DNA from 2 places in the Pseudomonas sp. H3_E07 genome. Region 2 is predicted to be linked to the other one. Evidence: riboswitches for the same ligand, from Rfam matches in the RefSeq annotation. Region 2 holds a riboswitch; the other holds the start of a gene.
The links. Region 2 has a riboswitch for cobalamin ahead of AB4O08_RS00825 (CbtB domain-containing protein). Riboswitches for the same ligand answer to the same signal wherever they lie in the genome.
Positions count from the first base shown of each region.

Region 1: another riboswitch for cobalamin. It lies ahead of cobO (cob(I)yrinic acid a,c-diamide adenosyltransferase); the one in region 2 lies ahead of AB4O08_RS00825 (CbtB domain-containing protein).

Region 1 is NZ_CP162795.1:4,463,146-4,469,010, forward strand. It holds gene AB4O08_RS20495 (DegT/DnrJ/EryC1/StrS family aminotransferase) at 1-1,105, opposite strand, end outside; gene hda (DnaA regulatory inactivator Hda) at 1,253-1,957, shown strand; gene AB4O08_RS20505 (C40 family peptidase) at 2,171-2,800, shown strand; gene AB4O08_RS20510 (C40 family peptidase) at 2,945-3,484, shown strand; cobalamin riboswitch at 3,582-3,832, shown strand; gene cobO (cob(I)yrinic acid a,c-diamide adenosyltransferase) at 3,912-4,523, shown strand; gene AB4O08_RS20520 (cobyrinate a,c-diamide synthase) at 4,520-5,851, shown strand; gene bluB (5,6-dimethylbenzimidazole synthase) at 5,848-5,865, shown strand, end outside.
Region 2 is NZ_CP162795.1:188,797-194,661, forward strand. It holds gene cobN (cobaltochelatase subunit CobN) at 1-87, opposite strand, end outside; gene cobW (cobalamin biosynthesis protein CobW) at 91-1,158, opposite strand; cobalamin riboswitch at 1,252-1,451, opposite strand; cobalamin riboswitch at 1,930-2,134, shown strand; gene AB4O08_RS00825 (CbtB domain-containing protein) at 2,231-2,419, shown strand; gene AB4O08_RS00830 (CbtA family protein) at 2,431-3,135, shown strand; gene AB4O08_RS00835 (cobalamin biosynthesis protein) at 3,132-3,524, shown strand; gene cobM (precorrin-4 C(11)-methyltransferase) at 3,594-4,340, shown strand; gene nfuA (Fe-S biogenesis protein NfuA) at 4,406-4,990, opposite strand; gene AB4O08_RS00850 (fatty acid cis/trans isomerase) at 5,510-5,865, opposite strand, start outside.

The DNA.
Region 1 (5,865 bases), 1.9 Mb from region 2:
GCGGGCCAGCCGTATAGGCTTGGAAAGCGGGGTGGCCATGCAGCGGAGGGCAGTACCAGCGCCGGGTTTCGATGTCTTTGCCCAGCAGGCGCAACTGAATATCTACACCGCGTAACCCCGCGGGCAGCATTACGGGCATCAGGCTGTACACGCCATCGACGGGCTTGGACTGGAGTTTCAGTGCAGGGATTTTTTCATTTAGGCGTTCTACGTAGCGTTGATGCAAATTGCGTCGTGCTTCTGCGACAGTTGGCCAATTGTCCATCGCGGCCAGTGCGACGGCGGCGTGGTATTCGCTCATCTTGCCGTTCTCGCCGGCCTCGAAGACCAGGCCTCCACTCTGTGCATCGATGCCGAAGTTACTTAATGCTCGCATGCTTTGGGCGTAGGCGTGGTGGCGCGAAGCCACGAAACCACCTTCACCTCCCCCTAGGGATTTGGTGGCGTGCAGGCTGAAGGCGACTTTGGTCGTCAGTCCAATCTGCTGGTTACCCCAGGCGCCTGCGGCATCGACGACCACCGGAATTCCGGTTTCGGCACTAAAAAGATCCCAGCCAGCGACATCTTGAGCGCAACCGTACGTGGACACCGGCATCACTGCATCGAAGGGCACTTCGGCCAGCACTGCGCGTGCTATGGCGGGGGTCAGCAACCAATTGTCAGGATCGACGTCGCTGATAAGCGGCGTGAGTCCGGCCCGGATGATTGCGGTAGCCGTGGCAACGAACGTCAATCCGGGTACCAATACGCGGCCGCTCTTGCGAAGCTTCAGGGCTTCCAATGCAATTTGCAGCGCACACGTACCATTCGCCATAGACACAACATGGACTTGCGCGGGCTCGCGACTGAAAGAGCGCGATAGCCGGCCCTCTAGCTCATTGACCAGCGGGCCGAAGTTGGTGTACCAGCGGTTTTCATCGATTTGCTTCCAGTACGCAAGAATCTGCTCGACTTTGGGCATTTCCGGAACGAGCAGCTTGATGATGTTTTTCATGGTACGCACAACCGTCAATGAAATGTCGTTCTTGGCAATATGACGAGGCGAAGCAGGAAACATACCAATTTGGTAAAGGGTCGGCTTGGTGGGTTCGCGGTTCTGCGGCATCGAACAATTTGCATAAAACCAACAAGTTAACGCAAACCTTTGATTTTGCTTGGGGTCTGTTGCATTGTGCGCCCGGCGTCACGGGTATAAACTTTGCAAACTTTACACAGAGGCCACTAACGGTTCGTTTGGAGCCGTTCAGTCAGCATGAAACCGATTCAGCTGCCCTTGGGTGTGCGTCTGCGTGACGACGCCACCTTTATCAACTACTACCCAGGCGCCAATGCCGCTGCACTCGGCTATGTCGAGCGGCTCTGCGAAGCCGACGCCGGGTGGACCGAAAGCCTGATCTATTTGTGGGGCAAGCACGGCGTAGGGCGTACCCACCTGTTGCAGGCCGCGTGCCTGCGTTTCGAGCAAATGGGCGAGCCGGCGGTTTACCTGCCCCTGGCTGAGTTGATGGATCGCGGTATCGGCATTTTCGACCATCTTGAGCAGTACGAGCTGGTGTGCCTGGACGATCTGCAAGCGATCGCCGGCAAGGCGGAATGGGAAGAGGCGCTCTTTCACTTGTTCAACCGTTTGCGTGACAGTGGTCGGCGCCTGCTGATTGCCGCGTCTACCTCGCCACGGGAATTGCCGATCAAGCTGGCCGACCTCAAGTCGCGGATGACCTTGGCGCTGATCTTCCAGATGCGCCCGCTCTCCGACGAAGACAAATTGCGTGCCTTGCAACTGCGTGCTTCCCGTCGTGGCCTGCACCTCACCGATGAAGTGGGGCATTTTATTCTCACTCGCGGTACACGCAGCATGAGCGCATTGTTCGATTTGCTCGAACAGCTCGATCAGGCCTCCTTGCAGGCCCAGCGCAAGCTGACCATTCCCTTCTTGAAAGAAACCCTCGGCTGGTAGACAGCCCTTTGTTTTTGCCGCGTTCGGCAAATTCCAGGCGCCAGAAAACCTGCGCTTGAGCCGATGTGGCTACGCAAAAGGCAGGTACGGGGTGTTAAGGGCTTAGATGTCATGGTCCAAACAAGAAGTCACATAGATCACGATTGAATTTGCAAATCGATGTGATAGAGGGCATAGTCTCGTCTTCTTTACATATCAGCCACGGTCGTGCCCATGCTAAATCGCTTCGCACCCCTCGTGCCCCTCGCACTCGTTACCCTGTTGTTTGGTTGCGCCTCCCACCCTCAACAGGTGGCAGAACAGCAAAAACCACATGTTCAAAATCAGGCAAAATTCGTTGCTGCACAGTCTGCTTCTGTTTATGAAGAAGAGCTGGCAACTGAAAAAGAGCTGACCAACTTCTCCGGTAGCAAGCCTTACCAGCTTCCCGTTCTGGCCGACAGCATCCTCGAACGCGGCATGTCCCTGATCGGTACCCGTTACCGTTTCGGCGGCACTTCTGAAGCCGGTTTCGACTGCAGCGGTTTCATCGGCTATCTGTTTCGTGAAGAAGCGGGCATGAACCTGCCACGCTCCACCCGTGAAATGATCAACGTGGATGCACCGTTGGTCGCGCGCAACAACCTCAAGCCCGGTGATCTGCTTTTCTTCAGTACGGCAGGGCGTGGTCGTGTGAGTCATGCCGGTATCTACTTGGGCGACAACCAGTTTATCCACTCCAGCAGCCGTCGCAGTGGCGGTGTTCGAGTCGACAACCTGGGCGACAGCTACTGGAGCAAAACCTTCATCGAAGCCAAGCGCGCACTCGCCATGGCCCCGACGACAGTTACCGCTAGCAAGTAAACTTAAAGTGATACTTGAAGTTTGACGTGTAAGCGCTAGAATCCCTGGACATTGTTGTAATCCGTTCGCGCGAGCTTTGCTTGCGCGTTCTGGTTTTCAGCGTTCGGCAGCGAAAGCCGCATCCAGACCAGGATTGTTCTGCCCATGTCGACCTCGGCCCGCCTGATCCTCATTCTTTGCGCCGCGCTGCTCAGCGCCTGCGCAAGTCGTCCACCGCCGCCCGCTCCCGTAGCGGTGAAGCCCAAGCCGGTGTTCAACTATTCCAGCCAGAATTTCTCGCCTGCGGCCGAAGACGTCCTCTTCCGTGCCCTGGGCCTGGTCGGCACGCCTTATCGGTGGGGCGGCAACACACCGGACTCCGGGTTTGATTGCAGTGGCCTGATCGGTTTTGTCTTCCGCGACGCTGCCGGCATCTCCCTGCCGCGTACCACTCGCGAATTGATCGTGATGCGTGCGCAAGATGTCAGCGAGCAGAATCTGCAGACGGGCGACCTGTTGTTCTTTGCCACGGGCGGCGGTTCACAGGTCAGCCACGCCGGGATCTACGTCGGTGAAGGCCGTTTTGTGCATGCACCGCAAACCGGTGGTACGGTGAAGTTGGACACCTTGTCCAAGGCGTATTGGCAGAATGCCTACCTGAGCGCCAAGCGCGTGTTGCCAGGCAATCTGGCGCGTAATCCTTAGAAAGCAGCGGCAGGTTTCACGCGTGAAGCTGCAAGCGGTGCGATGCCTGCTTGCGGCGATCAGCTTGAAGCTTGCAGCTCGCCCCTCAAACTACTACCCTTCGCCGCTTGTTCCAGGTGCTCTGTGACCCATGGGTCGACGGAGTGAAACAGGGAAGCCGGTGAGTGAGCGCACTTGTACACAGTGACGCCGCGATCCCGGCGCTGCCCCCGCAACGGTAAATGAGTCAAGACGCTGCCTTTTGCCACTGTATCGCTCGCGATATGGGAAGGCGCAGCGTCGGTCTGCGCTTCTATAAGACGCGCGCCACTCATGAGCCCGGAGACCGGCCTGCAACATCCAACAGCATCACGGTGGGCGATGCTTGGCTGTCTGTTTTTTCTTTTTCCTGCCCGCCGTTTTTGTCCAGCCCCAACGGAGAGCTGCCATGACCGATTCCCCCGACCGCGACGAACGCCACCTGGCGCGCATGCTGCGCAAAAAAGCCGTGATCGATGAACGCATCGCCAACTCCCCGAACGAGTGCGGCCTGTTGCTAGTGCTGACCGGCAACGGCAAAGGCAAGAGCAGCTCCGCGTTCGGCATGCTGGCCCGAGCCATGGGGCACGGCATGCAGTGCGGTGTGGTGCAGTTCATCAAGGGGCGCAACAGTACCGGTGAGGAATTGTTCTTCCGCCGTTTCCCCGAGCAAGTGCGCTTTCATGTCATGGGCGAAGGCTTCACCTGGGAAACCCAGGACCGCCAGCGTGACATCGCCGCCGCAGAAGCCGCCTGGGCGGTTTCCCGCGAGTTGCTGCAGGACCCGTCTATCGGTCTTGTCGTACTCGACGAACTGAACATCGCTCTCAAGCACGGCTATCTCGACCTGGACCAGGTGCTCAGCGACCTGCAAGCCCGCCCGCCGATGCAACACGTGGTGGTCACCGGCCGCGGTGCCAAGCCTGAACTGATCGAAATGGGCGACACCGTCACCGAAATGGGCATGCTCAAACACGCATTCCAAGCCGGTATCAAGGCACAGAAGGGCGTCGAACTTTGAATCAGCCCCGTCATTGCCCGGCCGTCTTGATTGCCGCACCGGCGTCCGGCCAGGGCAAAACCACCGTCACCGCCGCGCTTGCCCGATTGCACCGCAACCTGGGGCGCAGGGTACGCGTGTTCAAATGCGGCCCGGACTTCCTCGATCCGATGATCCACGAACGCGCCAGCGGTGCGCCGGTGTATCAATTGGACATGTGGATGGTGGGCGAGCAGGAAAGTCGTCGCTTGCTATGGGAAGCGGCGGGGGAGGCGGACCTGATCCTGATCGAAGGCGTGATGGGCCTGTTCGACGGCACACCGTCCAGCGCCGACCTGGCGCGACACTTCGGCGTGCCTGTCTTGGGCGTGATTGACGGTACGGCGATGGCCCAGACCTTCGGCGCGTTGGCCCTGGGCCTGGCACGTTATCAGCCGGATCTGCCGTTTGCCGGAGTGCTGGCCAATCGCGTTGGCACCTTGCGTCACGCACAATTGCTCGAAGGCAGCCTCACCGAAGGCCTGCGCTGGTACGGCGCGTTATCCCGCGAGACCGGTATCGAACTGCCTAGCCGTCACTTAGGCCTGGTACAGGCGAGCGAACTGAACGACCTCGATGTGCGTCTCGATGCAGCCGCCCAAGCGCTGGGCAGCAGTTGCGAAGTGGCTTTGCCGCCGCCAGTGACCTTTGCCGCACCGGAAGTGATCGAAACCCCGCCATTGCTCAACGGTGTGCGCATCGCCGTGGCCCGCGACGAAGCCTTCGCGTTTACCTATGGCGCCAGCCTCGACCTGCTGCGGGCAATGGGCGCTGAACTGGAGTTTTTCTCGCCGATCCATGATCGCGAATTGCCTGATGTCGACAGCCTCTATCTGCCCGGTGGTTATCCGGAATTGCACCACCAGGCGCTGGCGGAAAACACCTCGATGCTTGACGCCATCCGCGCTCATCATGCCGCCGGCAAACCGCTGCTCGCCGAATGCGGCGGCATGCTCTACCTGCTGGACTCGCTGACCGATGTCGAGGGTGTTCGCGCCGAACTGGTGGGCCTGCTGCAAGGCGATGCGGTGATGCAGAAGAAACTCGCGGCCTTGGCGCTGCAAAATGTCGAATTGCCCGAAGGCACGCTGCGCGGCCATACCTATCACCACTCCCTGACCACCACCGAATGGCAGCCGATTGCCCGTGGCCTTAGCCCCAATGGCGGACGCGGTGCCGAGGCGGTTTATCGGCAGGGGCGGATGACGGCTTCCTACGTACACTTTTACTTCCCCTCGAATCCCCAGGCGGTGGCCGCATTGTTCGCGCCCGATCCTGTAGGCGCCGGCTTGCCGGCGATGAGGCCATGACCGACAACGCCTTC
Region 2 (5,865 bases):
GATCACCAGATCAGCGGGGGTTTGTCCGAGGTCGGCAATATTGTCGTCCGAGACGAAACCACCGGGCTGGGTCCTGAGCAGGTGCATGGGTTAAACGCTGAGGGCTGCGCGCAGTTGCGCTTCAAGGCCCGCCGCGTCGAGGTCCTGACCGATCAGCACCAAGCGTGTGATGCGTGCTTCGTCCGGGCCCCAGGCACGGTCGAAGTGCTTGTCGAAACGCGTACCCACCCCTTGGATCAGCAGGCGCATCGGCTTGTTCGGAATCGCAGCGAAGCCTTTGACGCGCAGGATGCCGTGTTGCACCACCAACTGGGTCAGGGCGTCGAGCAGCAGCGCTTCATCGGCCTGCGGCAGGTCGATGGAGATGGAGTCGAAGGCGTCGTGATCATGGTCATGATCGTCTTCACCGTCATGGTGATGGTCGTGATGACTGTGGCGACCGTCGATATGCTCTTCGGAGCCGGCACCCAGGCCGATCAGCACGTCCAACGGCAAACGACCGCTGCTGGCTTCAATGATCTTCACCGCGGGCGGCAGTTCTTCCGCGACTTCCAGGCGCACACGGGCCAGGTCTTCAGGGCTGATCAGGTCGCTCTTGTTGAGGATCACCAGGTCGGCGCTGGCCAGTTGGTCGGCGAACAGCTCATGCAGCGGCGACTCGTGGTCCAGGTTCGGGTCGAGCTTGCGCTGGGCATCCACCTGGTCCGGGAAAGCGGCGAAGGTGCCGGCGGCCACGGCCGGACTGTCGACCACGGTGATCACAGCGTCGACGGTGCAGGCGCTGCGGATTTCCGGCCACTGAAAGGCTTGTACCAACGGTTTTGGCAGGGCCAGGCCGGAGGTTTCGATGAGGATATGGTCGAGGTCGCCGCGACGGGCCACCAACTCGCGCATCACTGGAAAGAACTCTTCCTGCACGGTGCAGCACAGGCAGCCATTGGCCAACTCGTAGACGCGGCCGTTGGCTTCTTCTTCGGTGCAGCCGATGGAGCACTGCTTGAGGATTTCACCGTCGATGCCCAGTTCGCCGAATTCGTTGACGATCACGGCGATGCGACGGCCCTGGGCGTTGTCGAGCATGTGGCGCAGCAAGGTAGTCTTGCCCGAGCCGAGGAAGCCGGTGACGATGGTGACGGGGAGTTTGGCCAGTGTTTTCATCGGATGCCCTTGGGGGCGGGCATACGGGACGATAGGCCCTGCGACGGCGCGCAGCAGCGGATTTCGTCACCGGATCACCCCGCCCGGTTGAAGTAGAAAATCGGTTGCGAGGCAGGTCTCCTGGCTTGGGGCTTGCGGGTCTTGCGACCGGCGCTGGCTGCGCCTTCCCGCCTTGTCGGCAGTGGCGTGGCAGTCAGCTGAACCCTTTACAGTTGCGGGGGCAGCCGCGGCTTGGACCGCGTTCCCTTCTTAGCTTCGGCCTGGGCCGAAGAACCTCGAAGGGTGTAAGGCTACGCAGTGCTTGGGGGATGGTCAATGATGGGGTTGGATTGGTTGGGTTAGTGTACATATCCGTTTCTGCGGTGATGGCTGCTATGGGTTCCGCCCTTACGGCGGGTCACTTTGGAAAAGAGCCCCAAAGTAACCAAAGGGCTCTTGCCCCAACACTCGGCACCTCGCTCACGCTCGGTGTGCCCGTAATCCGACAGGGATTTGGGGGGCCACCGCCACGCGCCATCCATGGCGCGGGGCGGCTAAACCGGCATCCCTGCCGGTTTACCCCCCAAATCCCTGTCGAATTCCGGCCAGCGTGTTTGACGGGGCGCTTAGGATCAAGATCAAGATCAAAAGCAAAAGCACAGCGGCCTGACAGCCGGCTTGAGTGGTGTAGAGCAAAGGCGGTTCGCTGTAGGAGCGGAACCCATTTCAGCCATCATCGCAACAAGGGATATGTACACACCCCAATTGACTCCCCTCCCACCCCCATGCTCTCCTACACATCTTGTTTCGGGTGCCCTTCACAGGGTGAAACGGGAAACCGGTGCGTCATAGCGATATGACCAGTCCGGTGCTGCCCCCGCAACGGTAAGCGAGTGAAGCGTCAGATCCACTGTGCCTCGACGGCATGGGAAGGCGATGCTTATTAGGCACATTGCCCCTCGCAAGCCCGGAGACCGGCCCGAAAAATTCAGATAACAAACCCGCGGTGGGCGGGCGCTGTTCAAACCCTGCGTGCCTGGCTCGCGGGGTTTCCATGCGCTCGTTTCACCCAGACACCTGAAAGGGACGCGCCATGTCGATCGTCAGCAGCACCTCGCACTCCGCCAGCAGCACCGCCACCCTGAGCCAACGCCTGACCGCCGCCATCGGCGCGTCGATCCTTGGTGCGTGCCTGGTGTACTTTGCCGGTTTCTCGCACATCGAGGCCGTGCACAACGCTGCCCACGATACCCGCCACAGCGCTGCGTTCCCGTGCCACTGAGACCTGCCGACATGATCAAGCGTATCGCGCAAACTGCAGGTTTCACCGGCCTGCTGGCCGCCCTGTTGCTGACCTTGCTGCAAAGCTTCTGGGTCGCCCCGCTGATTCTGCAGGCGGAAACCTTTGAAAAGGCCCCGGCCGCCACCGAAGTGGCCCACGAACACACCGAAGGCGCTGCCGCCCACACCCACGATGCCGAAGCCTGGGAGCCGGAAGACGGCTGGCAGCGCGTGCTCTCCACCACAGGCGGTAATCTGGTGGTCGCGGTCGGTTTTGCGCTGATGCTGGCCGGTCTCTACACACTGCGCGCGCCAACCCGCACCGCCCAAGGCCTGCTGTGGGGCTTGGCCGGTTACGCAACCTTCGTGCTGGCACCGACGATGGGCCTGCCGCCTGAGCTGCCGGGCACCGCCGCCGCGGACCTGGCGCTGCGCCAGACCTGGTGGATCGGCACTGCGGCTTCTACGGCTGCCGGCATCGCTTTGATCGTATTTGGTCGTAACTGGCTGTTGAAAGTGCTGGGCGTGGCGATCCTCGCCGTCCCCCACGTGATCGGCGCGCCACAGCCCGAAGTGCATTCGATGCTGGCACCGCAAGCCCTGGAAGCACAATTCAAGATCGCTTCACAGTTGACCAACGTCGCTTTCTGGCTCGCACTGGGCCTGATCAGCGCGTGGCTGTTCCGCCGCAACCGTGACGACCAATACTCGGCATGACCCTGGTGATCGGCCTGGGTTTCCAGCAGGGTTGCGATCTTCACACCTTGCTGGCGCTGTTCGATTCGGCCCTCGCCGAGGGCGGTATCGAGCGTCACCGCATTAGCGCGCTGGCCAGTATCGATCGCAAACAGAATGAACCGGGGTTACTGGCTCTGGCCCAGAGGCTGAACCTGCCACTGCAGTGTTTCAGCGCCGAGCAACTGGCGGCGTTTGAACACCGCCTGAGCCACAAATCCGACATCGCTTTTGCCCACACCGGCTGTTATGGCATCGCCGAAAGCGCCGCGCTGGCACTCGCCGAGCACCTTGCAGGCAGCCCTGCCCGCCTGTTGATCACTCGCAAAAAAACCGCCCAAGCCACCTTTGCATTAGCCTGCGCCGGCTAAAATCCCGATAATTGCCGCCCCCGATCATGAGCAACATTCATGCTCGCCCGTTTTTCGACAGGAACCACCATGACCGTCTACTTCATCGGCGCAGGCCCCGGCGACCCGGAATTGATCACCGTCAAAGGCCAGCGGCTGATCCGCAGTTGCCCGGTAATCATCTATGCCGGCTCATTGGTTCCGGCGGCGGTATTGGACGGCCATTCGGCGCTAACGGTGGTCAACAGCGCCGAATTGCACCTGGAACAGATCATTGACCTGATCAAAACCGCCCACGACAACGGCCAGGACGTGGCCCGCGTCCATTCCGGTGACCCGAGCCTGTATGGCGCCATTGGCGAACAGATCCGCCATCTGCGGGAGCTGGGCATTCCCTTCCAGATCATTCCCGGCGTCACCGCCGTGGCCGCCTGCGCAGCCCTGCTGGAAACCGAGCTGACCCTGCCCGATATCGCCCAAAGCGTGATCCTGACCCGCTATGCCGACAAAACCCGCATGCCCGCCGGCGAGGATTTCGACAGCCTGGCCCGGCATGGCACCACCATGGCGATTCACCTGGGGGTCAATCACCTGGAGAAGATCGTCGCTGAGCTGCTGCCGCACTACGGCGCGGATTGCCCGATTGCCGTGGTGCACCGGGCAACCTGGCCGGATCAGGATTGGGCGATGGGCACGTTGAGTGACATTACCGAGAAGGTGGCGGCCAAAGGCTTTCGGCGCACGGCATTGATTGTGGTGGGCCGGGTGTTGGCAAGTGACAGCTTCAGTGAGTCGTCGCTGTATCGCGCGGGCCATGCTCACCTTTACCGCCCCTGAAACCCAGGCATAAAAAAACGGCGCTCACGGGGCGCCGTTTTTTCTGCTCGCAGTGAACGCCTTATTCAGTAGTAGGCGTTTTCTTTCTGCGTGTGGTCGGTCACGTCACGCACGCCCTTGAGCTCTGGAATCCGCTCCAGCAAGGTGCGCTCGATGCCTTCACGCAGGGTCACGTCCGCCTGGCCACAGCCTTGGCAGCCGCCGCCGAATTTCAACACCGCAATGCCGTCTTCGACCACGTCGATCAGGCTGACCTGGCCGCCGTGGCTGGCCAGGCCTGGGTTGATCTCGGTCTGCAGGTAGTAATTGATGCGCTCGTTCACCGGGCTGTCGGCGTTGACGTTCGGCACCTTGGCGTTTGGCGCCTTGATGGTCAACTGGCCGCCCATGCGGTCGGTGGCGTAGTCGACCACGGCGTCGTCGAGGAAGGCTTCGCTGAAGGCATCGATGTACGCGGTGAAGCTTTTCAGCCCCAGGGCGGTGTCTTCAGGTTTCTCTTCCCCAGGCTTGCAGTAGGCAATGCAAGTCTCGGCGTATTGGGTGCCGGGTTGGGTGATGAAGACGCGGATGCCGATACCCGGGGTGTTCTGCTTGGACAGCAGGTCAGCCAGGTAATCGTGGGCGGCGTCGGTAATGGTTATGGCAGTCATGGAAACTCCTCACAGGCTTGCCAGCAGTTTACGCCAAAATATTACGCAGGTACAAAGTCCTAGTGTTTTTGTCGGGATAGGTTTTTTGGGGGGGTGTACATATCCGTTATTTGGGTGATGGCTGCTATGGGTTCCGCTCTTACGGCGGGTCACTTTTGAAAAGAGTCCAAAAGCAACCAAAAGGCTCTTGCCCCAATACTCGGTGTGCCCGTAATCCGACAGGGGTTTGGGGGACCGCAAGAGCACGGCGGCCTGAGTGGTGTAGAGCAAAGGCAAGGGCAAACGCAGTCCCTGTAGGAGCTGGCTTGCCTGCGATGGTGGTTAACGATGACGCGGGTAACCAGACAAAACGCGGCGTTCTCACGTTTTTCGCCGGCAAGCCGGCTCCTACAGAGGACGAAAAGCGTATCCACGATGCGAAGCGAGTCGCGCTTGCTCTGGCTTTTTATCTAAGGCGCCGTAAGGGCGGAACCAATATCAGCCGTTACCGCAGCAACGGATATGTACTCCGAAAAGATCTCACAAGTTCTGATACCGATTCATATCCAACACCCCCTCTTCCACCGGCGTAGTCTCCCGAATGTACTGCGACACATCATGGAAGTACTGCCAAAACAACGGATGACTGCGCCGCACACCCCAGCGGTCCACAATCTTCTCGAAACGCTTGGCATCCTTGGCCCGCTCCATTTCAGCCACAAACTCCGGCACTTCCTGGGCAGGGATATTGAACATAAAGTTCGGATAGCTGCTCAGCACGCCAGGATAAATCGTCACCGTGTCCAAGCCCGGCTGATAGCGATAAGCCTCACCCAGCAGAAACGCCACGTTACTGTGGGCACGATTGCGCAGCATGCTGTAGAGCACACGCTTAC